Linked DNA regions of Azoarcus olearius. The protein of the gene in region 2 interacts with the protein of the main gene of each other region in a pairwise test. Links are inferred from orthologs where the notes say so. Each region holds a gene or a part of one and is shown on either strand. Other genes may lie near its edges.

Evidence for each region.
Region 1: the proteins of dqs_RS10835 (region 2) and rlmB interact in binary tests that used the Escherichia coli proteins (3 or more experiments, as listed by UniProt). The link is inferred for Azoarcus olearius from one-to-one orthologs.

Annotation. Positions count from the first base shown.
Region 1 is NZ_CP016210.1:1,046,988-1,062,207, reverse strand. Bases 12,013-15,011 are described here. They hold rlmB (23S rRNA (guanosine(2251)-2'-O)-methyltransferase RlmB), read right to left. Parts: upstream 13,895-15,011; coding sequence 13,130-13,894; downstream 12,013-13,129. Other genes in these bases: rnr (ribonuclease R), read right to left, coding at 13,887-15,011; dqs_RS05000 (nitrate regulatory protein), read right to left, coding at 12,013-12,965. Also shown: dqs_RS05045 (putative bifunctional diguanylate cyclase/phosphodiesterase), read right to left, coding at 1-912; dqs_RS05040 (nitrate- and nitrite sensing domain-containing protein), read right to left, coding at 915-1,808; dqs_RS05035 (methyl-accepting chemotaxis protein), read right to left, coding at 1,880-3,067; dqs_RS05030 (nitrate reductase), read right to left, coding at 3,106-5,880; cobA (uroporphyrinogen-III C-methyltransferase), read right to left, coding at 7,179-7,943; dqs_RS05015 (ABC transporter ATP-binding protein), read right to left, coding at 8,314-9,108; ntrB (nitrate ABC transporter permease), read right to left, coding at 9,121-10,053; dqs_RS05005 (ABC transporter substrate-binding protein), read right to left, coding at 10,070-11,329; more of dqs_RS05000, read right to left, coding at 11,664-12,012; more of rnr, read right to left, coding at 15,012-15,220. UniProt on the Escherichia coli protein: Specifically methylates the ribose of guanosine 2251 in 23S rRNA.
Region 2 is NZ_CP016210.1:2,349,722-2,364,918, reverse strand. Bases 8,903-11,878 are described here. They hold dqs_RS10835 (bifunctional ADP-dependent NAD(P)H-hydrate dehydratase/NAD(P)H-hydrate epimerase), read right to left. Parts: upstream 11,168-11,878; coding sequence 9,638-11,167; downstream 8,903-9,637. Other genes in these bases: dqs_RS10830 (SpoVR family protein), read right to left, coding at 11,209-11,878; dqs_RS10840 (HD-GYP domain-containing protein), read right to left, coding at 8,903-9,560. Outside these bases: dqs_RS10880 (mannose-1-phosphate guanylyltransferase/mannose-6-phosphate isomerase), read left to right, coding at 1-106; dqs_RS10875 (MFS transporter), read left to right, coding at 185-1,411; dqs_RS10870 (Mth938-like domain-containing protein), read right to left, coding at 1,417-1,797; dqs_RS10865 (pyridoxal phosphate-dependent aminotransferase), read left to right, coding at 1,962-3,290; dqs_RS10860 (homoserine dehydrogenase), read left to right, coding at 3,335-4,642; thrC (threonine synthase), read left to right, coding at 4,802-6,265; nadC (carboxylating nicotinate-nucleotide diphosphorylase), read right to left, coding at 6,444-7,292; dqs_RS10845 (DMT family transporter), read right to left, coding at 7,376-8,266; more of dqs_RS10840, read right to left, coding at 8,307-8,902; more of dqs_RS10830, read right to left, coding at 11,879-12,744; dqs_RS10825 (YeaH/YhbH family protein), read right to left, coding at 12,741-14,009; dqs_RS10820 (PrkA family serine protein kinase), read right to left, coding at 14,070-15,197. UniProt on the Escherichia coli protein: Bifunctional enzyme that catalyzes the epimerization of the S- and R-forms of NAD(P)HX and the dehydration of the S-form of NAD(P)HX at the expense of ADP, which is converted to AMP.

The DNA.
Region 1 (15,220 bases), 1.3 Mb from region 2 along the record:
GGCGCCGTCGCGCGGATAGACCGCCACGCCCATCGAGCAGCCCACGCTGAGGTCGCGCCCTTCCAGCGCCAGCGGCTGGCGCACCGCATCGTGCACGCGTTCGAGCACCTGCACCGGGTCGGCCTGGGCGGCCGCGCTACTGATGATGAGCACGAACTCGTCGCCGCCGTAGCGCGCCAGCGTATCGGTCTCGCGCACGCAGGCCTGCAACCGCCGCGCCATCTCCACCAGCAGGCGGTCGCCCACCGCGTGGCCCATGCTGTCGTTCACGAACTTGAAATTGTCGAGGTCGATGAAGGCCACCATCAAACGCTCGTCACGGCGACGTGCCGCGCCCATCGCGCGGTCGAGGCGGTCCTGCAGCAGATAGCGGTTGGGCAGGCCGGTGACCGGGTCGTGGGTGGCCTGATGCTCAAGCTGGGTGCGGTGGCGGCGGCGCTCGGAGATATCCTCGACCGAACCCTCGTAGTACAGGAAACGCCCGTCGGCACCGTGCACCGCGTGCGCGTTCTCGCTGATCCAGATGCGCTCGCCGTCGCGGCGATACACCTCGGATTCGAAATCGACCACGCGCGCCCGCGCCCGGATCAGCGCCTTGAAGTCGTCGCGCCGGCCGCGTTCCACATAGAGCCGGCCGGCGATATCGGACAGTCCGGCCATCAGCGCGGCGGGCGTGGGGTAACCGTAGAGGTCGGCCAGCGCCTGGTTCGCGGCGAGGTAGTGGCCGTCTTCCGTCGTCTGGTACATGCCGAGCACGGCGTTGTCGAAGATGCTGCGAAAGCGGAGTTCCGCTTCGGCGGCCTGCGCCGCGGCGGCATCCCGTTGGCGGTGCAGTGCCCTCAAGCGCAGCGCAAGCCCCAGCGCCAGCGCGCAGGCGCCCGCCAGCAGGGCGGGTAACAGCAGAGCGGCCACCCTCAGCCCCGCACGCCGGCGCGCTCACCCCAGCGCGGACGGGCGGAGGGCAGGCCGTGCAGGGCGTGCTCGATGCCGGAACGCTCCTGCGCGAGCCACACGTACACCGCATCCACCGCCTCCGTGCCGAGGCGGAAGCAGGTCGCCGCGTCCATGCCGACGCGCTCGCCCTGCAGCACGCGCTCTCGCAGGGCCTGCAGGAACGCGCCGACCGGACGCGCGGCGCCAGCGCCGGCGCCCTGCGCCGCGCGCGCAAGCAGGCCGCCCGCGCGTGACACCAGGAAATGCAGCCGCACCCGCGCCACCGGGGCGCAGCGGCCGCGCGCCGCCACCGCGCTGCCCAGCGCGCGTGCCTGGCCGAGACATTCGGCCAGCGCCGGCAGATCCGCCACCGCCTTGCGCACCGCGGGCGCCAGATTGGCCGCGCCTTGCTGGGCGATGCGGGCCTCGCCCAGCGCTCCCAGCCAGCCGAGCACCACGGCGATCAGCCGGCAATGGCGCAGGAAGCTCTCCTCCGGGCTCAAGCGCGGCAGTTGCTCCACCAGCTGTTGCCAGTCGCGCTGCAGAGCCTCGAGTTCGGCGCTGCCGAAGCACGGCAGGCGCTCGAAGTCCTCGCGCGTGGCGTCCTCGACCAGCGCATCGAACAAGGCCGCCACCGCCGCCTGGCGGGCTGGCAGGCGGTTGGCGAAGCTCGCATCGCCTGCCAGCCAGGCGCCGCTCATGCCGCGGTGCTGCTGCACCTGGGCGATCAGTTCGGTCAGCCGCCCGACGCTGCCGAGCGCCGCCAGCGCGCGGCGGCCGCCGGCGGCCGCGCCGGCCCCGAACACCCGGTGCAACGCCCACAGCGCCGCCGCGCCGCCCAGCGCCGCGGCCATGCCCATTTGCCATTCCATCATTGCTGCGTCCCGTTGCTGATCCTGTTTCCACCGCCGCCCGGCCCAGGCGCGGCCGATAGAGCGCGCCGCGACTATTCGTAGCGGTACGCGCCCAGCCGCTCTTCGAGCCGGCCCACCAGTTCGTCCTGGTAGCGCGCGAGTTCACCACTTTCGCCGATTCGGAGCGCGTTGTCGTCAGCCAGCCGCGCGACCTGTTCCACATCGCCCGCAATCCGCTCGCCGGCGATGCTCTGCTCGGCGCTCGCCTCGGCGATCTCGCGGATGCGCAGCTGCGTCTGGCCGGCGGCGTCGCGGATGGTCGCGAGCAAGCTTGCGGCGGCCTGCGCCCGCGCGCAGCTGTCGCCGGCACTGCGGCGGGTGTCGCCGATCACACGCGCCAGCCGGTCGACCTCGGCCAACACCTCCTGGATCAGACTGCCGATCTCGGCGGTCGCCGCAGCGCTGCCGTCGGCAAGCTGGCGCACTTCGTCCGCCACCACGGCGAAGCCGCGCCCCGCCTCGCCCGCCCGCGCCGCCTCGATCGCGGCATTGAGCGCGAGCAGGTTGGTGCGTGCGGCGATGCCGCCTATGGTCGCCGCGATACCCTCGATCCGGCGCGAACGCTCCGCCAGGGCCGTGGCCACGTCCGCTGCGGCATCCACGTCGGCAGCCACCGCCCCCATCGCGGCGGCAACGGCGCCCGCCTCCGCTTCGCCGCGTGCCGCCTCGCGCGCAGCGCCTTCGGCCGCCTGGGCGGCGTCGGCCGCCGCATCGCGGGTGGCGGCCAGACTGGTGATCAACTGTTCCAGCGTCGCCGCGGACGACACCGTGATGTCGCGCTGGCTGCGCACGCCGGCCTCGCCGGCCGCCACATCGGCCAGCGTTTCGCGCGAGACGTTGCGCAGTTCGGCACCGGCGCGATCCAGTTCGGCCAGCACCTGGGCAATGCAACGCACGGCCGCGTTGAGGTGCTCGGCGAGCGGCGTCAGCGCGTCATCGGCCGGCGTAGTGAGCCGGGCGGTGAAGTGGCCGCCGGCGCAGGCCGCGGCAAAGGCATCCAGCTCCGCGAGCCGGCGCTCGAACCGCCCCCCCGCGCGCAGCGCCGCCACCAGTGCGGCCAGCATGCCGAGTGCGCCCACGGCCTGCAGCGCGATGCCCTCGGCGAGGAACAGAACACTCGTTGCGGCCACCGTGGCACCCCACAATCCGAGCAGCCCGCGCGCAGGTCGCCACGGAACTGCGCGGGCGCGCGCCGCCGTCGCCATCGCCATCGTCGTCATCCCTTGCTCCTGTGGTGTGGCGGGCGTACCCGCCGGTTTCACGCGCCAGCGACCTCCGCGACAGCCCCTTCCGCCACCATGCGCCGCAGCGCGGGCAGACAGGAGCCGCAGGCGGTACCGCACTTGAGTGCGCCTTGCAGCGCGTCGAGGTCGGCGCCCCCGCCGATCGCCTCGCGGATCTGCTGCTCGCCGATGCCGAAGCAGTTGCACACCGTGCGCTCGGCCCTGGCAAGCCCGGCGGGCGGGCGCGACAGCGGCGCGAACAGCCACGGCCGCAGCGGCTCGGCGGGTTCGCCTGCAACGATCGCGGCAATCAGCCAGTCGGCCGCCGCCACTTCGCCCACGAGGCGGATAGCAACCAGCGTGCCATCGGCGATGCGGGCGCGCTTGTCGATGCCCCGGCGGCTGTCGCGGAAGGCGAGCACCGCGTGGTCGTCGGCCACGCAGCCGAACAGCTGGTCGATATCGGCGAGCCGTTCGGCGGGTGCCGGCGCGGTGTCGGCGACCTGCAGCACCACCACGCTGCGCTCGCGGCCCGCCAGCGACAGCGCGGCATAGCCGAAGGCGGCCAGCTGCGGCTGCAGCGCCGCCATCCATGCCACCGCCTCGGCGCCGTCGCGCGCCTGCGCGGCCCACGCCGCGCGCCAGCCGAAGTCCACCGGGGCGATCGACACCGCCGCCTGCTTCAGCGCTGGCTGCTTGGACACCGGATCGGTTGCCGCCGAGGTCACCAGGTTGGTGCCCGACTGTGCCAGCGTGGCGCCGCCCCAGTGCATCGGAATCCATGCCTGGCCGGGGGCCACGCCGCTGTCGGCGGCCACCGGCAGCACCAGCGCGCCGCGCCGGCTGGCGACCTTGACCAGCTGGCCGGCGGCGAGGCCGCGGCGGTCGAGATCGGCCGGGTTCACCGCCACCTCGGCGCGCGGGGTGTGGCCCCACAGCGCGGCGACCTTGCCGGTGCGGCTCATGCCGTGCCACTGGTCGCGCAGGCGGCCGGTGGTGAGCACGAAGGGGTGAGCGGCATCGGTCGGTTCCGGCAACGGCGCGTGGCGCACCGGGAAGCCGACCGGATTGAAGCGGGCGCGGCCGTCGGCGGTGTTGAAACGGCCGTCGGTAAAGAGGCGCAGCGTGCCGCCGCCGGCGCCTTGCGGGTACGGCCACTGCTGCGGGCCGAGCGCTTCGAGCACGCCGTAGGACAGGCCGCTCATGTCGCAGTCGCGGCCGGCGGACAGGCTGACGTGCTCGGCGAACACCGCCGCCTCGTCGGCCCAGTCGAAGCCCGCCGCAGCAGCAGGCGCGAGGCGGGTCTGCAGGCGGCGCGCGAAATCGGCGGCGATCGCCCAGTCGGGGCGGGCTTCGCCGGGCGCCGGCACCACGCCGCGCACGCGGCTGACGCGGCGCTCGGAGTTGGTGACCGAGCCGGACTTCTCGCCCCAGCTCGCCGCCGGCAGCAGCAGGTCGGCATAGGGCACGGTTTCGGTGTCGGCGAAGGCTTCCTGGACGACGACGAATTCGGCCTTGTCCAGCGCGGCGCGCACCTTGTCCTGGTCGGGCAGCGATTGCGCCGGGTTGGTGCACGCGATCCATACCGCCTTGATCCGGCCTTCGCCGATCGCGTCGAACATCTGCACCGCGGCCAGGCCCGGCGCTTCCGGCAGTGCCGGCACGCCCCACAGGCGGGCGAGATCAGCGCGGTCGTCGGCGTTGGCGGGGTCGCGGTGGGCCGGCAGGATGGTGGCCATGGCGCCGACTTCGCGGCCGCCCATGGCGTTGGGCTGGCCGGTGAGCGAGAACGGGCCGGCGCCGGGGCGGCCGATCTGGCCGGTGGCCAGATGCAGATGGATCAGCGCGCTGTTGTTGGCGACGCCGTGGTGCGACTGGTTGAGGCCCTGGCACCACAGCGACACCGCGCCGCGCGCCTTGCCGAAGCGGCGCGCCGCCTCGACGATCTTGTCGGCGGGCACGCCGCACAGGCCGGCGACCTTGGCCGGCGAACAATCAGCGAGTTGCTCGCGCAATGCGTCGAAGCCGCTGGTGTGGTCGCGGATGAAGTCGCGGTCGATCAGGTCTTCCCACAACAGCACGTGCAGCATCGCGTTGTAGAGCAGCACGTCGGTGCCGGGAGCGATCTGCAGATGCAGGTCGGCGAACTCGGCGGTTTCGGTGCGGCGCGGGTCGATCACGGTGATGAAGAGGTCGGGGTTGGCGCGCTTCGCCTCCTCGATGCGGCGGAACACGATGGGGTGGGCCCACGCGGGGTTGGCGCCGGTGATCAGCAGGTGGTCGGCGAGCGCGAGGTCTTCGTAGCTGGCCGGCACGCTGTCGGTACCGAGCGTGCCCTTGTAGCCGGCCACCGCGCTCGACATGCACAGCCGCGAGTTGGAATCGATGTTGTTGGTGCCGACCAGCGCACGCGCGAGCTTGTTGAAGACGTAGTAGTCCTCGGTCAGCAGCTGGCCGGAGATGTAGAAAGCGACCGCGTCCGGGCCGTGCTCGCGGATGATCGCGGCGAAGCGGTCGGCGGCGGTGTCGAGCGCCTCGTCCCAGCCGACGCGGCGGCGGCTGTCGGCGCGGGTGCTGCGCAGTTCGGGGTACAGCGCGCGGCCGCCGGGCGCGGCGGCCAGGTGCAGCGTGGAGCCCTTGGTGCACAGCCGGCCGAAGTTGGCCGGATGCGCCGGGTCGCCGCGCACGCCGGTGATGCGGCCGCCGTCGCGCTCGACGATGACGCCGCAGCCGGTGCCGCAGTAGCAGCACACCGAGCGGGTTTCGTTGGCCTTCAGGCCCAGGTCGGCCAGGTTCATGTGGGGCTCCATGTCTTCATTCCTTTGCGTCTCGCCGTCGCCGCGCGCTCAGCCCGGGCAGGCGGCGCCCGCCAGCTGGGACTGCGTGAAGCGCTGGCCGAACATCATGTGGTCGCGCAGCGCCGAAACGTCGCCGCCCTCGCGCACCAGCTGGAAGTACCAGGCGCCGTCGGCGGTGTCGCCCACCATCACCGCGCCGGCAAGCCGGTTCTCCTTGAGCACCAGCTTCTTGTAGATGCCGCCGGCACGGTCGTGCAGCACGATCTCGTCGCAGCCTTCGCCGCCCATGAAGTCGCCGGCGGAGAACACATCGACGCCGGTGACCTTGAGCTTGGTCGAGGTTACCGAGCCGGTGTAGCGGCCGATGCCGTGGCCGGCGAGATGGTTGGCGCAGACGCGGGCCTGCTCGAACAGCGGCGCCACCAGGCCGTAAGCGGTACCGCGATGATTGACGCATTCGCCCACCGCATAGATGCGCGGATCGGTCACTGTCTGCAGCGTGTCGTGGACGACGATGCCGCGTTCGCAGCGCAGCTTGGCCGCTTCGGCCAGCGCGGTGTTGGGGCGGATGCCGGCGGCCATCACGACCAGATCGGCCGGGAGCGTGCTGCCGTCCTGCAACTGCACGGCAGCAACGCGCCCGCCCGCCCCCGGCAGCAGCGCCGCGGTCTGTGCCTGCAGGCGGAAGCGCATGCCCTTGGCTTCGAGCGAAGCCTGCAGCAGCTCTGCCGCCGGCTGGTCGAGCTGGCGATCCATGATCCAGCCGCCCAGATGCACCACCGTGACGTCCATGCCGCGCAGCACCAGGCCATTCGCCGCTTCGAGGCCGAGCAGGCCGGCGCCGATCACCACCGCGTGGCGGTGCTGGCGGGCCGCGTCGATCATCGCCTCGGTGTCGGCGATGTCGCGGTAGGCGATCACCCCGGGCAGTTCGCGGCCGGGCACCGGCAGGATGAAAGGCGCCGAGCCGGTGGCGAGCAGCAGGCGGTCGTAGGCGGCCTCGGTGCCGTCGTCGGCGCGCACGATGCGGCGGGCGCGGTCGATCTCCACCACGCGGCGGCCTGCATGCAGCGTGATGCCGTGGGCGCGGTACCAGCCGATGTCGTTGAGCATGATCTCCGGCAGGCTCATTTCGCCCGCCAGCACCGGCGACAGCAGGATGCGGTTGTAGTTGCCGTGCGGCTCGGCGCCAAACACGGTGATCTCGAACGCATCCGGCGCGTGCTTGAGCAGCTCTTCCAGCGTCTTCACGCCGGCCATGCCGTTGCCGACCATGACGAGTTTCTGTTTGCGCATTGCGCTCTCCTGGCTCACGCGGCGAGCGCGCGCACGTCGGACTCATCCATCGCCAGTCCGGGCACTCGGGCAAGCGCGGCGACCTCGCCGACGACGATGATGGCCGGCGAGCTGAGGCCTTCGGCAGTGACGCGCAGCGGCAGGTCGGCCAGCGTGCCCTTGACGTGGCGCTGGCCCGGCAGCGTGCCCGAGGCGATCGCCGCGGCCGGGGTGTCCGGCGGCATGCCGGCGGCGATCAGGCGCGCAACGATGTTGAGCAGCCGGCCCAGCCCCATGTAGATCACCAGCGTGGTGCCGCACTTGGCCAGCGCCGCCCAGTTTGGCTCGTCGCGGCCGTCGCCGGCGGTGCCGGTAACCAGCGTGACGCCGTGGGTATGGGCGCGGTGGGTGACCGGAATGCCGACCGCCGCCGGCACCGCGATGCCGGAGGTGAGACCCGGCACCACCTCGACCTCGATGCCGAGCGCTTCGAGGTATTCGGCCTCTTCACCGCCGCGGCCGAACAGGAAGGGGTCGCCGCCCTTGACGCGCGCCACCGCGCAGCCGCGGCGGGCGTAGCGCGCCATCACGCGGTGGATGAAGTCCTGCGCGGTGGACTTCATGCCGCCGCGCTTGCCGACGCGCAGCACGCGCGCACCCGGCTTGGCGAGTGCCAGCACTTCCTCGGTCACCAGCGCATCGGCAAGCAGCACATCGGCCTGGCCAATGGCGCGCACCGCACGAACAGTCAGCAGATCAGCCGCGCCGGGCCCTGCCCCGACAAGCGTTACCTTGGCCATGATCGAACCCTCCAACGTCAAACTTGAGGCGAAAAAAAACGGCGTCTCGCCGTTTCCACAGGTTCCGCAGAACCGGGAAACGGCGGACGCCGTTGTCCGCATGCCTTGCATCAGCACAGTGCCGGAGCCTCGTTGCCCCGGCCTTTGCGTGTGTGAATGCAAGAGCGGTGCCAGAGTGGGAATCAACCGACAACTGATTGATTCTATTTAATATTTCAGACACAAACGGACAGCCTGAGGGCTCTCTGGCATGCCCGCGCAGCACCGGGCTGGTGCATCGCCCGCGATGCTGCACCACAACATCGCATGGCCGCGTAAACGACAGGCGGCCGGCCCCCGCAGGGAACCGGCCGCCAGTGGGTCGGGGTGCTCAGGCCGCGACGCGCAGCTGCTTCTGGTACAGGAACTCCATGATCGCGGCGCGGCATTCGCCGAACTGCGGGTCGTGTGCCAGCGCCAGGCGGTCGCGCGGGCGCTCCAGCTTGACCTCGAGGATCTCGCCGATGGTGGCCGCCGGGCCGTTGGTCAGCATCACCACGCGGTCGGACAGCAGCACCGCCTCATCCACGTCGTGGGTGACCATCACCATGGTGGCCTTGGTGGCGGCGAGGATCTTCATCAGCTCGTCCTGCAGGTTGGCGCGGGTCAGCGCATCGAGCGCGCCGAACGGCTCGTCCATCAGCAGGATGCGCGGCTGCATCGACAGCGCGCGGGCGATGCCGACGCGCTGCTTCATGCCGCCGGAGATCTCGTGCGGATACTTGTTCTCGGCGTGGGTCAGGCCGACCAGCGCGAGCGCCTCGTGGGTGCGCTGCTTGAGCTTGGCCTTGCCTTCCTTGCGGGCGAAGACGCGTTCCACCGCGAGATAGACGTTGTCGAAGCAGGTCAGCCACGGCAGCAGCGAGTGGTTCTGGAACACCACCGCGCGCTCCGGGCCGGGACCGGCGATCTCGCGACCGTCGCACAGCATCACCCCCGAGGTCGGCCGGGTGAGACCGGCAATGAGGTTGAGCAGCGTCGATTTGCCGCAGCCGGAGTGGCCGATCAGGCTGATGCTCTCGCCCTCGTGGATGTCGAGGTGGATGTCGCGCAGCGCGGTGAACTTGCCCTTCTTGGTCTCGAAGGTCTGGCCGACCTTTTCGATCTGGACGATCTTCTTGCTCATGGTCGCGACTCCTTAACGGCTTTCGTAGTTGAAGCGGCGCGCGATCAGCATCAGCGCCTGTTCGAGGATGAGGCCGACGGTGCCGATCACGAAGATGGCGATGATGATGTGCTCGACCTTGAGGTTGTTCCATTCGTCCCACACCCAGAAGCCGATGCCGACGCCGCCGGTGAGCATTTCCGCGGCGACGATCACCAGCCACGCGGTGCCGATCGACAGGCGGATGCCGGTGAGCATGTAAGGCAGCACCGCCGGGAACAGGATCTTGGTGAAGACTTTCCACTCCGACAGGTTGAGCACGCGGGCGACGTTGAGGTAGTCCTGCGGCACGCGGGTGACGCCCTGCGCGGTGTTGAGGATCATCGGCCAGATCGAGCAGATGAAGATGGTCCAGGTCGCCGCCGGGTCGGCGCGCTGGAACACCAGCAGGCCGATCGGCAGCCAGGCGAGCGGCGACACCGGGCGCAGCAGGCTGATGATCGGGTTCATCATCTGCGACAGCACCGCGAAGCGGCCCAGCATGAAGCCGGCCGGAATGCCCACCAGCGCGGCGATGCCGAAGCCGATGCCAACGCGCTGCAGCGAGGAGAGCACGTTCCAGCCGATGCCCTGGTCATTGGGACCGGCCTGGTAGAACGGGTCGGAGAACAGCACCACCGCCGCGTTCCAGGTCTTGGCCGGGCTGGGCAGGCCGCCACCGTTCATCGTGCCCAGGTGCCACAGCCCCACCAGCAGCGCGAGGCCGATGACGGGCGGCAGCACCGCGCGCACGATCGCGCCCAGCCATTCGCCGGCACGGCTGGTGCGCGGCTCGGCGGCGGGTGCCGCCTGCACCGGCGCGGGCGCCGGTTTGTCGTTGCGGGCCGCCACGCTACGCGCCGGACCGCTCTCCAGCGGGGCCGCCACGGCCGCCGCCTCTTCCACCGTCACAGTTGCAGTCGCCATTTGCTCGCTCCTTGACTCAGGCCTTGATCTTGAAACCGGCGGCGTACTTCGCCGGATCCTTGCCGTCCCACACCACACCGTCGATCAGCTTGCTGCTGCGCATGTCGCTCTTGGGCAGGGCCACGTTGGCCGCGGTGGCGGCCTGCTTGTAGATGTCGATGCGGTTGATCGCCTTGGCGACGCCGAGGTAGTCGGGGTCCTTGTCGATCAGCCCCCAGCGCCGATGCTGGGTGAGGAACCACATGCCGTCCGAGAGATAGGGGAAGTTCACCGCGCCGTCGTTGAAGAATTTCATCGCGTTGGCGTCGTCCCAGGTCTTGCCGAGGCCGTTCTCGTAGCGGCCGAGCATGCGGCCCAGGATCACGTCCATGTCGGTATTGACGTAGGAGCGTGCCGCCACCGTTTCCGCGGTGGTGCGGCGGTTAGCGATCGACGCATCGATCCAGCGCGAGGCGTCCAGGATTGCGGCGGTGAGCGCGCGCGCAGCGTTGGGGTTCTTGGTCACCCAGTCGCCCGTGGTGCCGAGCACCTTCTCCGGGTGATCGACCCAGATATCCTGCGTGGTGACGGCGGTGAAGCCCACGCCGTCGACAATGGCGCGCTGGTTCCAGGGTTCGCCGACACAGTAGCCGTGCATGTTGCCGACCCGCGCGTTGGCCACCATCTGCGGCGGCGGCACCACGATGGACTTCACGTCCTGCAGCGGGTTGATGCCGTTGGCCGCCAGCCAGTAGTTGAGCCACATGGCGTGGGTGCCGGTGGGGAAGGTCTGCGCGAAGGTGTAGGTGCCGGCCGGGCTCGCCGCGACCACCTTCTTCAGCGAGGCGCCGTCGATGACGCCCTTCTCCTTCAGCTGGTTCGACAGCGTGATCGCCTGGCCGTTGTTGTTCAGCGTCATCAGCACTGCCATGTCCTTCTTCGGCCCGCCGATGCCGAGGTGCACGCCGTAGACCAGGCCGTACAGCACGTGCGCGGCGTCGAGTTCGCCGGAGACCAGCTTGTCGCGCACCGCGGCCCAGCTCGCTTCCTTGCTCGGCACGATCTTGATGCCGTACTTCTCGTCGAACTTCTGCGCCGCGGCCATCACCACCGACGAGCAGTCGGTCAGCGGAATGAAGCCGACCTTGATTTCCTTCTTCTCGGGCGCGTCGGAACCCGCCGCCCACACGCCACCGGGGAAGAGCCCGGACAGCAGCGTCGCGGTACCCGCCGCGGCGCTGGCCTTGAGAAAGCCCCGGCGGGACAGTTCGGGGGTGGTGAAGGTCTGCTTGGTCATCTCGCGCTCCTAGGCGAAGTCCAAAAAACAAAAAGGCGTCCATTTCCGTCCCCACATCCGTGCGGAGAAGAAATGGACGCCGTTGTCCAGTGTTCGGTCATCGAACGCCGAACCGTCGTTGGTTCAGCTTGCTACCTCTTTAGCAGCAAGCGTGCCAACCGCGTGGTGCACAGCAAAAGCGCGCAACCACGCGGTTTTAAGGGAGATTTTGAGGAAGCACCGACAACCGGGGCGCACTGCTGCAGTGCGACAAGTCGACAATTCGCACAATGCGAGTGCGGTCAATCGGAGGATCTGCACCACAGGCCGAAGGCCCGCGGCGCAGCGCGATCGCCTATTCGGATCGCAACACGTCGGCGAGCGCCAGCGTGGCTTCGGCCACCTCGACGAGGCGGCGGTTCTGGTTCATCGCGGTTTGCCGCAGCAGCTTGTAGGCCTCTTCTTCGCTGAGACCGCGGCTTGCCATCAGCAGGCCTTTGGCGCGTTCGACCACCTTGCGCTCGTTGAGCGCCGCGCGCACGGTGTTGAGTTCGTCGCTCATGGTCTGCAGGCGCTGGGCCTGATCCTGCATCAGCTCGAATACCGAGCGGCCGAGCTGCGGCCCCAGCCCATCGGCCGCGTGCAGCGCTTCCGGCGCGGCCGGCGCGCCTGCCGGTGCCGTCACACCGGCGCGCTCCACCAGTGCCGACAGCGCCGCCGGCGGCAGCACATCCGGTCCGCCGGCGGCCTCGAGGGTGTCGAGCAACGCGGCGTGCTCGGCGAGTTCGGTGCGCGCGGCAGCCAGCGTGTTCTCGCACAGCTGCAGCAGCGCGTTGGTGGCGCAATCCTCCACCTGGCGCATCACGTCGATGCGCGCGGTGGCGCAGTCGAACCAGCGCTGGCTGGTGTCGTCCACCGGGCGCCCGGCGGGCGTCGTCGTGGCGATGCGGCGCATGCGCTCCAGTTCGGCGATCTCCGGCGCGACCTGGGCGTTGCGCCAGATCGTGCGCAGCGTGGGATCGGCGAACTCGATGAAGAGCTGGAAGCAGCGCTCCTGCGCCTCGATGAGGTGCAGCATGCGCTGCTGCTCGCCGGCCTCGAAGCGCCCGGCGGCCAACGCGGCGGCACCGACCGCGCGCTCCTGCCCGGCCAGCTCCTTGCCCTGCATGAAATTGAACAGCGACACCAGCGCACGCGAAATCGCCGGGTCGACCGCGGTGTCCGCGGCCTCGAACACCACCGCCAGCAACCCGGCGATCAGTTCGCTGAACGAATGCGTGGCCTGCTCCGGCCCCAGGCGCAGCCCTTCGATCTGTTCGCGCAGCGCCGGCAGGGCGTTGAGCGCGTGCAGCACGTAGGCGATACGGCTGAAAAGACGCATGCCGCCGGCCATGCGTGCGGAATCCGTGGCGAGGCGGTCGAACAGGTCGCGCACCTGGATCTCGACCGCCTCGGTGGCGGCAACCTGTTCGCTGCGCTTGTCGGCGAAACGGCTGCCGCGCGAGGCCAGGAACACATTGGAAGCGCCACGCTCCTTCTGCAGCATGTGCACCAGCTCGCTGACACCCTTGACCAGGCCGCAGGTCACTTCGAGCTGCTCCAGCCCGTGGATCTCGCAGCGCTTGGCCGCGACCAGGAAACCCAGCGCGGACTTCATCGCTTCTCTCCTTGCTTCAGCATCATAGGCAATCCCGGCGCGCGCTCCGGGCGCGTATACGCCCTCGGGCCGGGAACGACAACGGTAACCTTGCGGCCAAGCGTGCATGCAGGTTGCATGCCACCCATAGTGGCCGTGCGTCCCCCCGCCGCCCGCGCGGGGCTTCAGGCGCTAACGTCGGCGCGCTGGCGGCGGGCCTCGAACAGGCAGATGCCGCTCGCCACCGACACGTTGAGGCTTTCGACCGAGCCGTGCATGGGAATCTGCGCCAGCTCGTCGCAGGTGTCGCGGGTCAGGCGGCGCAGACCGTCGCCTTCGGCCCCGAGCACCCATGCGAGCGGGCCGCGCTGGTCCACCTGGTAGACGGATTTCTCCGCCTCGCCGGCCGCGCCCACCACCCACACGCCGGCTTCCTGCATTTCGCGCAGCGCGCGCGCCAGATTCGTCACGGTGATGTAGGGGACCGTGTCGGCCGCACCGCTGGCGACCTTGGCGGCGGTGGCGTTGAGGCCGACCGCGCGGTCCTTGGGTGCGACCACCGCGTGGGCGCCGGCGGCATCTGCCACGCGCAGGCAGGCGCCGAGGTTGTGCGGGTCCTGCACGCCGTCGAGGACCAGGATCAGCGCGTTCTCGTCGAGGTTGTCAAGCACGTCGGCGAGCTTGATCTCACGCCGGGTGGCGTCGATGCGCGCCACCACGCCCTGATGGCGCCGCGTGCCCACCAGTGCGTCGAGCCGCTCGTGTTCGCTCGGCACGATGCGGGTGCCAACCGCCTCCGCAGTCGCGAGGAATTTCTTGACCCGCGCGTCCTTGCGGTCGCCGGACAGATAGACCTCCAGCACCGCCTCGGGCGCGTGGCGGAGCTTGGCCGATACCGCGTGAAAACCGTAGATCAGGCGCGTGGCCGAGGATTCTGCTGGTTTAGCCAATGCGCTTACCCTTCTTTGCTGTTGCCGGCTTGGCGGGCTCCGCCTTGTCGCCGGTTTCGGTTGTCGTGGTGGCCCTGGCCCTGCTGCGCGCAGCGGCCTTCGCGCCCGTTGCCGCGCCGGCGGCTACGGCTGCCGGCGCCTTGGCCTTCGCGCCTTTCTTGGTAGTCAGTGCCTTCGGCGTCGGCGCGTCCTCCGCATCGGGCCGGGCCGCGGCGGTCGTCTTCGGCGCGGCACGCTTGCGCGGCGCCGCCCCGGCGGAGGGCGCTTGTTCTGTCGCCGGTGCCTCCGCCGGCGCAGCAGGCTTGGCGGCACGCGTCCTGGTCGCAGGCTTCGCCTTCGCCTCGGGTACCGGCGCGGGCGCCGCAGTCTTGCGACGGGTCTTGGCCGGCGCGGCGGGCTCCGCCGGCACACTTTCGCCTGCCGACGCCACGCCGTCTTCCTGCCCGGCCCGCTTGACCGTCTTCCTGGTCTTCGCCTTGGGCGCCGACTCGGCGACCACCGCGTCCGCCGGCGTCTCCGCCTGGAAAGCAGCCGTGCCGGCCGTCACCGCGGCGGTTTCGGCCACAGCCCCTGCGCTGCGGCGCCGGGTCCGCGTCGCGGAGGCCTTCGCCGGCTCTGCCGCGGCCGTCGGGGTCGCCTCCGCTGCCACCTCGACGACCGGCGCCTTCCGCGCGCGCTTCGTCTTCGCCGCCGCCGTCTGCGGGGGCGGCGATTCTACCGTTTCCGTGGCGCGCTGCGGCGCCTTCTCCACGGCCGGTTTGCGCTTGCGGCCGCCAGCGGGGGCGACGGGAGCAGCGGCGTCCTGCGGCACCTCGACGAGCGCTTCGGTTGCAGGGGCGGCTGCCTTTCGCGCCGGTTTGGCAAGCAGCGGCCCCTCGACCAGGCGGAAGTCGATCTTGTTGGTTTCCATATCGACCCGCACCAGTTGCACACGCACCCGATCGGACAGGCGGAACTGCTTGCCGGTACGCTCGCCCAGCATCGCGTGGCGGGCTTCGTCGTAGTGGAAATAATCGGCGCCGAGTTCGGACACATGCAGCAGGCCTTCGATGAAGATGCCATCGAGCGCGACGAACAGGCCGAAGGGCACGACCGCCGAGACGCTGCCTTCGAACTCCTCGCCGACCTTGTCCTGCATGTAGTAGCACTTGAGCCAGGCAACAACGTCGCGCGTGGCTTCGTCGGCGCGGCGTTCGGTCGTCGAACAGTGCAGCCCGATGTCGTCCCAGTCGCCCGCGGCGTAGTGCTCGCCGGCGAGCACGGCCTTGATCGCGCGATGCACGAGCAGGTCGGGATAGCGGCGGATCGGCGAGGTGAAGTGGGTGT
Region 2 (15,197 bases):
TCCCGGCAAGGTGCCGCTGGAGATCATCGAGGTCCAGTCCGGCAGCTACCTGGGTGAAGACGACATCGTGCGTTTCGAGGACACCTACGGGCGCACCGAGGGCTGATGAGGCGCCGGTAGTCCGCGGCGAGGCCGGCGGTGCCCGGATCGGGCACAATCAGGCGTTTTCGGCAGGACTTCCGGCATGACCTCAGTCGTCCGCCCTCCGGCCGGGCTGCGCATCTTCGTCACGTTCGCGCTCGGCTACTACCTCTCGTATCTGCTGCGTACCGTCAATGCGGTGATTTCGCCTGCGCTGACCGGGGAACTCGGGTTGAGCAGCGCTCAACTCGGGCTACTCACCAGCACTTATTTCCTCGCCTTCGGACTGGCGCAGATTCCGGTCGGGATCGCCCTCGACCGCTACGGCCCGCGCCGGGTCGAAGCCTTGCTGTTGCTGCTCGCGGCGGGCGGTGCGGCCGTGTTCGCGCTCGGCGAGGGCTTTCTGCCGCTCGCGGGGGGGCGGGCGATGATCGGGCTGGGTGTTTCGGCGTGCCTGATGGGCGCGCTGAAGGGCTTCGCGTCCTGGTATCCCGCCGAACGCCAAAGCTCCATGACCGGCTTCATCATGGCCGCTGGCGCCCTGGGCGCCTTGACGGCAAGCACGCCGGTGGAGGCGTTGCTGCCGTGGGTGGGTTGGCGCGGCGTGTTCTGGCTCGTCGCCGTCAGCGGACTGGTGGTTGCGGTGCTGATGATCACCGGCCTGCCGGACGAGGCCGCGCACACCTCCAAGGACACGGTCGGGGCGGCGCTTGCATCGGTTGGACGCATCTTCCGCTCCCCGGCCTTCCTTCGCTTTGCGGCCGCTTCCGCGTGTTTCACAGGAGGCTTCATGGCGCTCCAGGGGCTATGGGCGGTGCCGTGGTTGATGCACGTAAACGGACTGGAACTGGCAAGGGCCGCGCACTATCTGGTCGTGCTGAACGTAGGCATGTTGTGCGGACAACTTGCCGTCGGCGCCTGGGGTACGCACCTGTCTCGGCGCGGGGTGCGGCCGCTGCACCTGATGCGGCTGGGCTATGCGGGCATGTTGGCGGTGGAGGCGGCGATCGTGTTCGACCTTGCGCCGTTGTTCCCGGCGTGGTTCCTGCTCGGGCTGCTGTCGGCGGTGAATGCGCAGTCCTACCTCGCGGCCGCGTCGCATTTTCCGCGCGCCTTGTTCGCACGCGTCAGCACCGCGGTAAACCTGATGGCCTTTGCCGGCGCCTTCGCAGTGCAGTGGGGCATCGGCCTGATCGTGGACCACCTGCGCGGAGGCGGCATGGCGATGGCGGCGGCGCTGGGCGTCGCACTGGGCATCCTCGTCACGCTGCAGGTACTGAGCTACCTGCCATTGTGGTTTACGTCGCCGCCTCCCCAAGGGCGGGCTTGAGGCGGTCAGGCAGGCGGGTCGAGGATCAGCGCCGCCGCAACGGAACGGCCTTCGCCGACGAGGATGTTGTAGGTGCGGCAGGCTGCCGCGAGGTCCATGATTTCGAAGCCGATGCGGGCGTTGATCAGGGGCCGGAGCAGCGCCGGTTGCGGAAAGCGCTGACGCGCCCCGGTGCCGACCAGCACGATCTCGACGCCGAGGTCGCGCGCGGCGGCAAAATCGGCTTCGGTCAGGCCCTCGAAACCGCCCGCCGCCCAGCCGGCCACGATGCGGTCCGCCGTGAGCAACAGGCTGCCCTCGTGCCGTACCTTGTTCACCATGAGGTGATCGGCCCCGTAGCCGGTCACCATGTTGATCCCTGCGTTCTGGTCCTGGTTGAGCTTCATGTCGGAAATCCGTTCTGGCGGCCGCGAGGGCCAAATTGCCGGCCTGCGGCCGCGGGGCTAAGATAACAGCCTTTCGCGCGCGGCGGCGGCTGCGCGTGGATGCTCCCGACCGATGCCCGGCAATTCCGCCGGCCCATCCCATCTACGCTTTACAGGACAAGGACATGAACGCGGCGAAGACTCTGAATCTGGCACCAGCCCCCACCGAACCCCTGGTTGCGGTCGAGGCCGGTGCAGCCGCCGCGAGTCCGTCACCGCTCTCCACGCCGCGCGCCGTGCGCAAATCCGCCAAGCTGGCGGACGTCTGCTACGACATCCGCGGTCCGGTGCTCACGCGCGCAAAGCAGATGGAGGACGAGGGCCACAAGATCATCAAGCTGAACATCGGCAACCTCGCCTCGTTCGGCTTCGACGCGCCCGAAGAAATCCAGATGGACATGATCCGCAACCTGCCGAATTCGGCGGGCTACTCGGATTCCAAGGGCATCTTCGCCGCGCGCAAGGCGGTGATGCACTACACCCAGCAGAAGCACATCAAGGGTGTGGGCATGGAAGATATCTACATCGGCAACGGCGTGTCCGAGCTGATCGTGATGGCGATGAACGCGCTGCTCAACCCGGGCGACGAAGTGCTGGTTCCCGCGCCGGACTATCCGCTGTGGACCGCGGCGGTGAGCCTTTCGGGCGGCACGCCGGTGCATTACATCTGCGACGAAGGCAACGGCTGGTTGCCCGATCTGGCCGACATGCGCGAGCGCATCACGCCCAACACCCGCGCGATCGTGGTGATCAACCCGAATAACCCGACCGGCGCGCTGTACCCCGAAGCGGTGCTGAAAGGCATCATCGCGCTGGCGCGTGAGTTCGACCTGATCCTGTACGCCGACGAGGTGTACGACAAGGTGTTGTACGAAGGCGCAGTGCACACCTCGCTGGCGGCTTTGTCGGAAGACGTGCTGACCATCATCTTCAACGGCCTGTCGAAAAACTACCGTTCCTGCGGTTACCGTGCCGGCTGGATGGTGGTGTGTGGCGACAAGCGCAACGCCCAGGACTACATCGAAGGCCTCAACATGCTGGCCTCGATGCGCCTGTGCGCCAACGTGCCGGGCCAATACGCGATCCAGACCGCACTGGGCGGTTACCAGAGCATCGACGACCTCGTCGCCGACGGCGGCCGGCTGCGGCGCCAGCGCGACCTCGCGCACGAACTGATCACCGCCATCCCCGGCGTGAGCTGCGTCAAGCCCAAGGCGGCGCTGTACATGTTCCCGCGCCTCGATCCGAAGATCTACCCGATCGAGGACGATCAGGCCTTCATTGCCGAACTGCTCGAAGCCGAGCGCGTGCTGCTGGTGCAGGGCACGGGCTTCAACTGGCCCGATCCGGACCACTTCCGCCTGGTCTTCCTGCCGCACGAGGACGACCTGCGCGACGCCATCGGCCGCGTTGCGCGCTTCCTCGAAGGCTATCGCAAGCGCCACGGCACCTGAACCTCACCGAACCACCTTTCACACGACAGAAACGGAAGCACTGAATGAAACCGATCAACGTTGGCCTGCTGGGCATCGGAACCGTCGGCGGCGGTACCTTCACCGTCCTCAAACGCAACGAAGAAGAAATCACGCGTCGCGCCGGGCGTCCGATCCGAATTACCGCGGTGGCCGACAAGAACCTCGAGCTCGCCCGCAGCGTCACCGGCGGCGGGGTCAAGCTCACCGACGACGCCTTCGCGGTCGTGACCGACCCCGAAGTCGATATCGTCGTCGAACTGATCGGCGGCTACGGCATCGCCCGCGAACTGGTGCTGAAGGCGATCGAGAACGGCAAGCATGTGGTTACCGCCAACAAGGCGCTGCTCGCGGTCCACGGCAACGAAATCTTCGCCGCGGCGCAGGCACGCGGCGTGATGGTCGCCTTCGAGGCCGCGGTGGCCGGCGGCATCCCCATCATCAAGGCGCTGCGCGAAGGCCTGTCCGCCAACCGCATCCAGTGGCTGGCCGGCATTATCAACGGCACCACCAACTTCATCCTGTCGGAAATGCGCGACAAGGGCCTGCCGTTCGCCGACGTGCTGAAGGAAGCCCAGGCGCTCGGCTATGCCGAAGCCGACCCGACCTTCGACATCGAAGGCATCGATGCCGCCCACAAGGCGACCATCATGAGCGCGATCGCCTTCGGCATCCCCATGCAGTTCGACAAGGCCTACGTCGAAGGCATCACCAAGCTCGACGCCGCCGACATCCGCTACGCGGAGCAGCTCGGCTACCGCATCAAGCTGCTCGGCATCGCCCGCCGCCGCGACGAAGGCGTGGAACTGCGCGTGCATCCGACGCTGATCCCGGAAAAGCGCCTCATCGCCAATGTGGAAGGCGCGATGAACGCGGTGCTGGTGCAGGGCGACGCCGTCGGCGCGACGCTGTACTACGGCAAGGGTGCCGGCGCAGAGCCGACCGCCTCGGCCGTCATCGCCGACCTGGTCGACGTCACCCGCCTGCACACCGCCGATCCGGAACACCGCGTGCCCCACCTGGCCTTCCAGCCGGACCAGGTACAGGACGTGGCGGTTCTGCCGATCGAGGAAGTGGTCACCTCCTACTACCTGCGCCTGCGGGTGGATGACAAGCCGGGCGTGCTCGCCGACATCACCCGCATCCTCGCCGACAGCGACATCTCGATCGACGCGATGATCCAGAAGGAGCCGGGCGAAGGCGAAGCGCAGACCGACATCATCATGCTGACCCACCAGACGGTGGAGAAGAACGCCAACGCCGCGATCGCCAAGATCGAAGCGCTGCCGGTGGTGGTGGGCAAGGTCACCAAGCTGCGGCTCGAAAACCTCTGAGCGCTGCCGGGTTAAAGCTGAGTCGGCGCTCCGGCGCCGATTCTTCGTTTACCGCCGGCACAAAGCCGCGAAGCCCCGGCCTGCTTTCGCTAAACTCTCGCCTTTGCGTTCGCTCCGCCCGGCGCGCTGCGCACATCCGCTGATCCCGAGGACTGTTCCGTGAAGTACATCTCCACCCGCGGCCACGCCGGCCAGCCCGCCAATCCCGAATTCTGCGACATCCTGCTCGGCGGCCTGGCGCCCGACGGCGGCCTCTACCTGCCGGAAACCTATCCGCAGGTGACCCGCGCCGAACTCGACGCCTGGCGCAAGCTCTCCTACGCCGACCTGGCCTTCGCCATCCTGTCGAAGTTCATCACCGACATTCCCGCCGCCGACCTCAAGGCGATCTGCGACAAGACCTACACCGCCGATGTCTACCGCCACGTGCGCGCCGGCGACAACCCCGCCGACATCACCCCGGTGCACTGGCTGGAGAAGGATGCCGCGGGCAAGGGCAGCTTTGGCCTGCTTGAGCTTTCCAATGGCCCGACGCTCGCCTTCAAGGACATGGCGATGCAGTTGCTCGGCAACCTGTTCGAGTACGTGCTGGCCAAGCGCGGCGAGACCATCAACATCCTCGGCGCCACCTCGGGCGACACCGGCTCCGCCGCGGAGTACGCGATGCGTGGCAAGCACGGCGTGCGCGTGTTCATGCTGTCGCCGCACGGCAAGATGAGCGCCTTCCAGCGTGCCCAGATGTACTCGCTGCAGGACGGCAACATCTTCAACATCGCCGTCACCGGCATGTTCGACGATGCCCAGGACATCGTGAAGGCGGTCTCCAACGACCACGCCTTCAAGGCGAAGTACAAGATCGGCGCGGTCAACTCGATCAACTGGGCGCGGGTCGCGGCGCAGATCGTCTATTACTTCAAGGGCTATTTCGCCGCCACCGAGAGCAATGACCAGCAGGTCGCGTTCTGCGTGCCCTCGGGCAACTTCGGCAACATCTGCGCCGGCCATATCGCTCGCCAGATGGGTCTTCCGGTCGCCAAGCTGATCCTCGCCACCAACGAAAACGACGTGCTCGACGAGTTCTTCCGCACCGGCGTCTATCGCCCGCGCAAGGCGGCGGAAACCCATGTCACCTCCAGCCCGTCGATGGATATCTCCAAGGCGTCCAACTTCGAGCGTTTCGTGTTCGACCTCGTCGGCCGCGATCCGCAGAAGGTGGCCGCGCTGTGGAAGCAGGTCGACGGCGGTGCCGCTTTCGATCTGACCGCGTCCGGCGAGTTCTCCCGCATCGGCGGCTTCGGCTTCGCCTCCGGCAGCAGTTCGCACGCCGACCGCCTCGCGACCATCCGCAAGGTGTTCGACAAGTACGGCGTGATGATCGACACCCACACCGCGGACGGCGTAAAGGTGGCTTGGGAGAAGGCGGACACAGTGCCCGCCGGCGTGCCGGTGCTGGTGCTGGAAACCGCGCTGCCGGTGAAGTTTGCGGAAACCATCCAGGAAGCGCTCGGCCGTGAGCCCGAGCGTCCTGCAGACCTCGAAGGCATCGAAGCGCTGCCGCAGCGCGTGGAAGTGATGGCGCCGGATGTCGAGGCCGTGAAGCGCTTCATCACTACCCGGGTCTGACCCCGTTGTGGTGCTTCGGCCGCGTCCGTTGACGTGGCCGAGGCGGCTTCGGATCGCCGGGGGGGCCTCGGCGGGGCAAAGGGATGTGACGGCGGCGGGGCTCCAGTCTTGGTTCCGCGCCGCGTAGCGGGCAAGGGCAAGGCCGCAACACGCGAAGTGCTGCGGCCGCTTGCGCCCCTTATTCCTCGACGTGCCGCAGCGAGAGGTCGAGCGCGCGGACGTCCTTGGTCAGGCTGCCGATGGATATCCGGTCCACACCGGTTTCGGCGATCGCGCGCACGCGCTCGAGATTGACGCCGCCCGAAGCCTCAAGCTCGGCACGCCCGGCGGTGATCCTCACCGCTTCGCGCATTTCTTCCAGGCTCATGTTGTCCAGCAACACCATGGTGACGCCGGCATCGAGCGCTTCGCGCAACTCGTCGAGGTTCTCCACTTCGACCTCGATGAAGACGTTGGACGGCGCGATCGCTCGCGCCTGCTCCACCACCTGGCGGATACCACCGGCAGCGATGATGTGGTTTTCCTTCACGAGGATGCCGTCGTAGAGGCCAACCCGGTGATTGGTGCCGCCGCCGACGGATACCGCGTACTTCTGCGCCAGACGCAGACCGGGCAGTGTCTTGCGGGTATCGACGATCTTGGCGCGGGTACCGGCCACGGCATCGACGAAGCGGCGGGTGACGGTGGCGGTGCCGGACAAGAGCTGCAGGAAGTTGAGCGCGGTACGCTCAGCCGTCAGCAGCACGCGCGCGCTGGCGTCCACCTCGCACAGCAGCTGCCCCGCTTCGACCCGTTCACCGTCACGCACGTGCCACAGCACCGAGGTGGTCGGGCTCAGGGCGGCAAAGGTCGCGTCGAACCATGCGGTGCCGCAGACCACGGCGTCTTCACGGGTGATGACGCGGCCTCGCGCTTCGGTTTCGGCCGCGATGAGGCGGGCGGTGAGGTCACCGGTGCCGATGTCTTCCGCCAGCGAGGCGGATACGTTGCGCTGGATCTCGACGCGGAGTTGCTCTGAGATTGTCATGACGGGAGACGGTCGAGTTGCGGGACGGCGATTCTAGCACCGCAAGGGCGCCCGGCCTCCGCGGGGCATCTCGATGTTGTGGCTCAGGCCTTGTGGCGTCCGGCGGCCGGCACCCGGCGACTGTCGATGGCGATGATGGCGCCGGCGGTGGCGATAGTCAGGATACCCAGCATCGCGGCACCGTCCGGCACATGCCCGAAAGCGATCCATCCCACCACGGTGGCCCAGACCAGCTGGACGTACAGGATGGGCGAAAGCACCGAGGCGGGCGCGTCCCGGAACGCGCGCGTCAGCAGGAAGTGGCCGATACCGCCGAAGGCACCGAGCGACATGATCATCAGCCCGTCCCGCCAGCCGGGCATCGGCCCGCTCCAGATCCACGGCAGCAGCACCGACATTGCCAGCGTTCCGATCATCGCGGTGTAGAACAGCATCGTTACCGGATTCTCGGTGGGCGAGAGCTGACGGGTGAGGATCTGATAGGCGGCATAGGAAAAGGCGCCGCCGAGCGCAAGCATCACCCCCTCCCGGACCAGTCCGCTGCCGGGGCGGGCAATCAGCAGCACGCCAACGAAGCCGATCAGCACCGCGATCCAGCGCAATACGCCGATATGCTCGCCGAGCAGCGGACGCGCGCACAGGGTCACGATCAGCGGGGCCGCGAACACGATCGCGGTGGTTTCGGCCAGCGGCATCCGTGTCAGCGCGGCGATGCCGAAGAACGTGGTGCCGAGCAAGCAAACCGCGCGCACGACCTGGCGCGCAGGCCGGTGGGTAGCCACCAGCCGAAAACGCATCGAGGGGCCGAGGAAAACCAGCATCAGCGCAAAGTGGGCGGCATAGCGCGCCCACACCAGCATGGGCACCGGGTAAGTCTGGCCCAGGTGTTTGGCGGTGGCGTCGAGCAGTACGAAGAAGAACAGCGCGCCCAGCAGCATGGCGACGGCGCGGAGCAAATGTCGGGAGGAACTCATCGAGGCCGGGTAGAGGGGGCGTAGGGGGAGGGCGCGGGGGTCAGCCGCCGGCGCCTTCGACGTAGTAATCCACGCGGCCGCGCGGGGCGAGGTATTCGACGACCTCCAGCGGCAGGCGCGCGGGGCTGAGCGCGCTCTCCACCTTGAGTTCGACCTCCTTGAGGTCGAGCAGCATGGCTTCGCTGCGGGGCACGTCGCGGTCATACAGCATGACCAGCGGATGCAGCAGATCGTCTTCGTGGGTCTCGATGACCAGACCCGTCGCCCCGTTGGAGAGCTGGACAAAGGAGCCGGGTGGAAACACCCCGAGCGTCTTGACGAAGAGCTGCAACAGCGCGCCGTCGAAGTGCTTGCCCTCGGCCGCAAACAGCTGGCGCAGCGCCACCGACGGCGTCTTTGCAGTGGTCAGGTCGAACGGATTGCAGAGGTTGTCGTAGCGGTTGGCGATGGCGACGATGCGGGCAAGCCGCGGAATCTTTTCGCCGGCCAGCGCGTTCGGAAAGCCGCTGCCGTCGCTGTGCTCGTGATGGCAGGCGACGATGTTGCGTACCGCCACCGGCAGTTCGCGCACCGCGGCGAGCGCCTTGATGCCGTAGCCGATGTGCGCGCGGTAGTACGTTTCCTCCGGCGGCGTGCGCTCGGCCGCGCGGACGATGCGTGGCGGCAGCTCGGCCTTGCCGAGGTCGTGGAGCAGGGCGCCCACGCCGAGCAGACGCAGTTCGTCCTCCGGCAGGCGCGCGGCGCGGCCAAGCAGCAGCGACAACACCATCACGTTGAGCGCGTGGGCGGAGGGGCCAGGATCGCGCGCCTTCTGGTTGACCAGATGGACCACCATCGATTCGGTGCCGACGAGGCCGGCGACGACATCGGCCACCAGGGCCTTGCACCGCGCGTGCGCTTCGTTGGCGCGGGCGGGAAAGCCCTTCAGTATCTCGGCCGCAGCCGCAGCCTCCTGTTCGAACTGGCGCTCACGGCGGGCAAGGCCCTCGCGGCGTTGACGCAGGTGCTCCAGTCGCGCTCGCTTTTCGTCCAGCATGGCATCGAGCGCTGCAGCGCCGAAATCGACCGTATCGTCCTCGCTGCCGCCGGCCGGTTGTGTCTCTGGCAGCGGCTCGGCGGTGCTGCGGGCAGGATCCCAGTCGATCGTTGCAATTCCAAGTTCGCGCAGCGCAGCGAGTTGCTTTTCCGAGGAGATGCGGAACTCGTTGAGCAGAAAGGGATGGCGCATCCAGCCCACCGATGCGAGCGATACGTAGAGGCCGGGGCGAAGACGATCGACGCTGAGTTTCTGCATGGCGTGGGCGGACGGGGCAACGCGGGGCGCGCCATTGTATGCTGCGGCGACGCTACCAAAGGAATAGTGAAGGGATTTCAGGAAAGGCCGGCTGCACCCCAGCCTGGCGAACGGCTGCGCGCCACCAGCCAACCGTTGAAGACGCCGCGCGCAGCCTCGACCACCTCGCCGGCACCGAGGCCGACCGGGCCCACGCCCTCGCGCGCAAGGCGATCCGCCGCGGCCCCGTGCAGATGCACGCCGGCAATCATGGCATCGGTCGGCGGCCACCCCTGCGCGAGCAGGCTGACCACGACACCGCTCAGCACATCGCCCATGCCGGCTGTCGCCATGCCGGGATGCCCGGTGCCGTTGATATACCAAAGCCCGTCCGCGGTGGCGATGATGCTGCCGCAGCCCTTGAGCACAACCGTGGCCCGGTAGCGGCGGGCGAGTTCGCGCGCGCTCGCGACGCGGTCCTGCTGCACCTCGGCGGTGTCGCAATCGAGCAGGCGGCCGGCTTCAGCCGGGTGGGGGGTCAGCAGCGTCGGCGCAGTGCGCTTCACGAGTCGCCCTTCGAGTTCGGCACTTTCTGCAACGAGGTTGAGTCCGTCGGCGTCGATCAGCAGCGGAATATCCCGCTCGATGGCCTGCGCGACGAGGTCGGCGGCGGCGCCGCTGCGGCCGAGACCGGGCCCCACCGCCAGCGCACTGAGCGCCTCCGGCAGCGCCTCGGCCCGGCGCAGCATCAGTTCGGGGCGCAGCACGTCTACCGACGGTGCTGCCGGATCCAGAAGCCCGCAGTAGACGCGGCCGGCGCCGAGCCACAGTGCGGCACGCCCTGCCAGCAGAGCCGCGCCGGCCATGCCGCTGTCGCCACCGAGTACCGCCGCATCGCCGTAGCGACCCTTGTGGGTGTTGCGCGGGCGCGGTTGCAACTGCTTCGCGAACAGGCTCGGCGTGATCTCCCAGCCGACGTCGGGCGCCCAGGAAGGGGCGTCGATCTCGAGCCGTTGCAGCGAGATTTCGCCGCAGTGGTCCGGTCCGTCGAGCGTGAGGAGACCGGGCTTCAGCGCAATGAAGGTGGTGGTGTGCGTCGCGCGGAAGGTTTCGCCCATCAGGCGGCCGGCGTCGGCATCGAGTCCGCTCGGAATGTCGAGCGCCATGCGCGGAGCGCACTGCGCATTGAGCGTCTGTATCCACGCGGCCAGCCGGCCGGTGACCGGCCGTCCGAGTCCGATTCCGAACAAGGCGTCGACGACCAGCGCCCACCCGCGCGCCGGCACCGGCGGAAGTTCGGGAATCCAGGTGCCACCGGCGGCGACAAAGTCCGCGTAGGCCTTGGCGGCGTCCGGGGGCAAAGCGTCGGCCGTTCCGGCGAAGGCGACGGTGACCTCCCGTCCAGCCTGCAGCAACTGGCGCGCCATCACGAAACCGTCGCCCCCGTTGTTTCCGGGTCCGCATGCGACCAGCACCGGCCCGGGCCGGTCGATCAACAATCGCACCGCGTCCTCGGCGGCGGCCCGGCCCGCCCGTTCCATCAACGACGGCCGGGCGCTCGGGATCAGCGTCTTTTCGATCGCACGGATGCCGGCGACAGGACAGATGGGCTGGGCGGGCGCGAACATGATGGACTCCGGGGGGCAAGGCGGCCGATTCTACAGCCTGCTCATGCGAGTCCGTTGGCGCGTCGCTTCTCCAGCCGGGCCTCGTGAATCAATTCCACTCCGCCGTGTTCGTCCACTGCTTCAAGCCGGACGGTGAAGCCCCACAGCCGCGCGACGTGCTTGATGACCTCCTCGGTGGTGGTACCCAGCATGCGGCGGCGGTACTCCTGGTGCCGCAGGGTCAGCGAGCGGTCACCGCGCAAATCGACATTCCAGACCTGGATGTTGGGCTCGCGGCTGCCAAGGTTGTACTGGTCCGACAGCACTTCGCGCACGCGCCGAAAGCCCGCGTCATCATGGATGGCGGAGACCTTGAGCTTGTCCTGGTGGTCGTCATCGAGGATGGCGAACATGTGGAAGTCGCGCATGACCTTGGGCGACAGGTATTGGGCGATGAAACTTTCGTCCTTGAAATTGCGCATCGCGAATTCGAAGGTGTCGCGCCAGTCGCTGCCGGCAATGTCCGGAAACCAGCGACGGTCTTCCTCGGTGGGGTTTTCGCACATGCGCCGGATGTCCTGCCACATGGCAAAGCCGAGGGCGTAGGGGTTGATCCCGCTGTACCAGCGGCTGTTGTACGGCGGCTGGTAAACCACGTTGGTGTGCGATTGCAGGAACTCCAGCATGAAGCTGTCGGCCAGCAATCCTTCGTCGTACAAGGTATTGAGCAGCGTGTAGTGCCAGAACGTCGCCCAGCCCTCGTTCATCACCTGGGTCTGCCGCTGCGGGAAGAAGTACTGCGCGATCTTGCGCACGATGCGTACCACCTCGCGTTGCCAGGGTTCGAGCAGCGGCGCGTTCTTTTCGATGAAGTAGAGCAGGTTTTCCTCCGGCTCGTCCGGAAAGCGCCGTTCTGCCACCGCGCCGGTGCGGGCTTCCATCTGGGGGAGGGTGCGCCACAGGTCGTTCACCTGGCCCTGCAGGTATTCCTCACGCTCGGCCTGGCGCAGCTTTTCCTTTGCAAGCGACAGTTTGGGCGGGCGCTTGTAGCGGTCCACTCCGAGGTTCATCAGCGCGTGGCAAGAATCGAGCAGCAGTTCGACTTCTTCCTCGCCGTAGCGCTCTTCGCAGCTGGCGATGTAGTTCCGGGCGAAGACGAGGTAATCGATGATCGCGTCCGCATTGGTCCAGGTGCGGAACATGTAGTTGCCCTTGAAGAAGCTGTTGTGGCCATAGGCAGCGTGCGCAATCACCAGGCCCTGCATTGGCAGCGTGTTCTCCTCCATCAGGTAGGCGATGCAGGGATTGGAATTGATGACGATTTCGTACGCCAGTCCCATCTGTCCGCGCCGGTAGCCTTTCTCGGTGGCGAGGAAGTGCTTGCCGAACGACCAGTGGTGGTAGTTCACCGGCATGCCCACCGAGGCGTAGGCGTCCATCATCTGCTCGGCGGTGATGATCTCGATCTGTACAGGATAGGTATCGAGCCGGTAGTTCGAGGCGACCCGGGCGATCTCGGTGTGGTAGCGCTCGATGGCATCGAAGGACCATTCGGACCCGCTCGGCAGCGGCGTCATCTTCGTGGCGTGTCGCTTCATGCGAGTGTCTTCTTGAAGAGTTCCCGGAACACCGGGTAGATGTCGGCCGCCTTCTCGATGCGCTGCATCGCGAAGTTGACGTGAGCGGACTGCAGCTTCTCGTATTCGCGCCACAGGTTCTGCGGCTCTCCGGGCGTGATTTCGATGTACGCGAAGTACTGGCACCACGGCAGGATGTCGTTGCCGAGCACGTCCTTGCAGATCGGCGAGTCGTTGTCCCAGTTGTCCCCATCGGAAGCCTGCGCGCCGTAGATGTTCCACTGCCCGCCCGCATAGCGTTCGCGGACGATGTCGCGCATCAGGTTGAGCGCGCTGGACACCACGGTGCCGCCCGATTCGCGCGAATGGAAGAACTCGTCCTCATCCGTTTCCTTGGCCACCGTGTGATGGCGGATGAAAACCACGTCGATATGCTCGTAGGTACGGTTCAGGAAGAGGTAGAGCAACATGAAGAAGCGTTTTGCCGTCGCCTTCTTCTCTTCGTCCATCGAGCCCGACACGTCCATCACGCAGAACATCACCGCCTGCGTGGTGGGCTGCGGCACTTTGACCCGGTTGTTGTAACGTAGGTCGAAGCTGTCGATGAAAGGAATGTTGTCGATCTTCTGCCGCAGCTTGCCGATCTCGTCCCGCAGCGCCCGCACTTCGTCGCTGTCCTCGCCGAAACGCAGCAGGGCGTCCTCGAGCTCGCGCTGGAGTTCGCGCAGCCGGCTGCTGTAAGGCGAACCGAGCGCCAGGCGGCGGCCAAGCGCTCCCCGCATCGACCGGACGATGTTGATGTTGGCCGGCACACCGCTGTTGGTGAAGCCGGCGCGCTGGGTCTTGTAGTCGGTGATGCGCGCGAGTTGCGTGCGCACGAGATTCGGCAGCGCGAGGTCGTCGAAGAAGATGTCGAGAAACTCTTCCCGCGATAGCTGGAAGACGAAATCGTCCTCGCCTTCGCCCTCGTTGCTCGCCTTGCCGCTGCCCGAGCCACCCGACCCGCCCCCCAGCGGCCGGTTGATCAGGTCACCGCTGGAGAACTGGTCGTTGCCGGCGTACACCTGCTCCCAGATGCCGCCCTTACCGTGCTGGAAATGGGGTTCCGACAGATCCTTGGCCGGAATCGACACCTTTTCGCCGTTGTCGAGGTCGCGGATGGAGCGTCCCTGTATCGCTTCCGAAACCGCCTTGCGGATCTGCTGCTTGAAGCGTCGCACGAAGCGCTGCCTATTGACCGCGCTCTTGTTCTTGCTGTCGAACCGCCTGTCGATGATGCGAACCATGCCGCCTCCTGATGGGGTACTGCCGCACCAGGGCGGTGCGGCAGGCCGGGCCATGCACGCTTACGACGACTTTCTGACGCGGAGATACCACTCGCACAACAGACGCACCTGCTTTTCGGTATAGCCCTTCTCGATCATGCGATTGACGAAGTCCTGGTGCTTCTTCTGCTCGTCCCCGCTGGCCTTGGCGTTGAAGCTGATCACCGGCAGCAGGTCCTCGGTGTTCGAGAACATCTTCTTCTCGATCACGGCGCGCAGCTTTTCGTAAGAAGTCCAGCTCGGGTTCCGGCCTTCGTTCTTGGCGCGCGCCCGCAACACGAAATTGACCACCTCGTTGCGGAAGTCCTTCGGATTGCTGATTCCAGCCGGTTTCTCGATTTTCTCCAGTTCGTCATTCAGCGCAGAGCGGTCGAGAATCTCCCCGGTGTTGGGGTCGCGGAATTCCTGATCCTGGATCCAGAAATCGGCGTAGATCACGTAGCGATCGAAGATGTTCTGCCCGTATTCCGAATAGCTCTCCAGGTACGCGGTCTGGATTTCCTTGCCGATGAACTCGGCGTAGCGCGGAGCGAGGTATTCCTTGATGAAGCCCATGTAGCGCGCTTCGGTTTCGGGCATGAACTGTTCCTGCTCGATCTGCTGTTCCAGCACGTACATCAGGTGCACCGGGTTGGCAGCGACCTCGCGGTGATCGAAGTTGAATACCTTGGACAGCACCTTGAAGGCAAAGCGTGTGGATAGCCCGGTCATGCCCTCGTCGACGCCGGCGTAGTCGCGATACTCCTGGTAGCTCTTGGCCTTGGGGTCGGTGTCCTTCAGGTTTTCACCGTCGTAGACCCGCATCTTGGAATAGATGCTGGAATTCTCCGGCTCTTTCAGACGCGACAGTACCGAGAACTGCGCCATCATCTTCAAGGTGTCCGGCGCGCACGGTGCTTCCGAAAGCGAGCTGTGGGTGAGCAACTTGTCGTAGATCCGGATTTCGTCGGACATCCGCAGGCAGTACGGCACCTTGACCGTGTAGATGCGGTCGAGGAAGGCCTCGTTGTTCTTGTTGTTCTTGAACGCCACCCATTCGGATTCGTTCGAGTGCGCCATCACGATGCCGTCGAACGGAATCGCACCGAAACCCTCGGTGCCCTTGTAGTTGCCTTCCTGCGTTGCGGTCAGCAACGGATGCAGCACCTT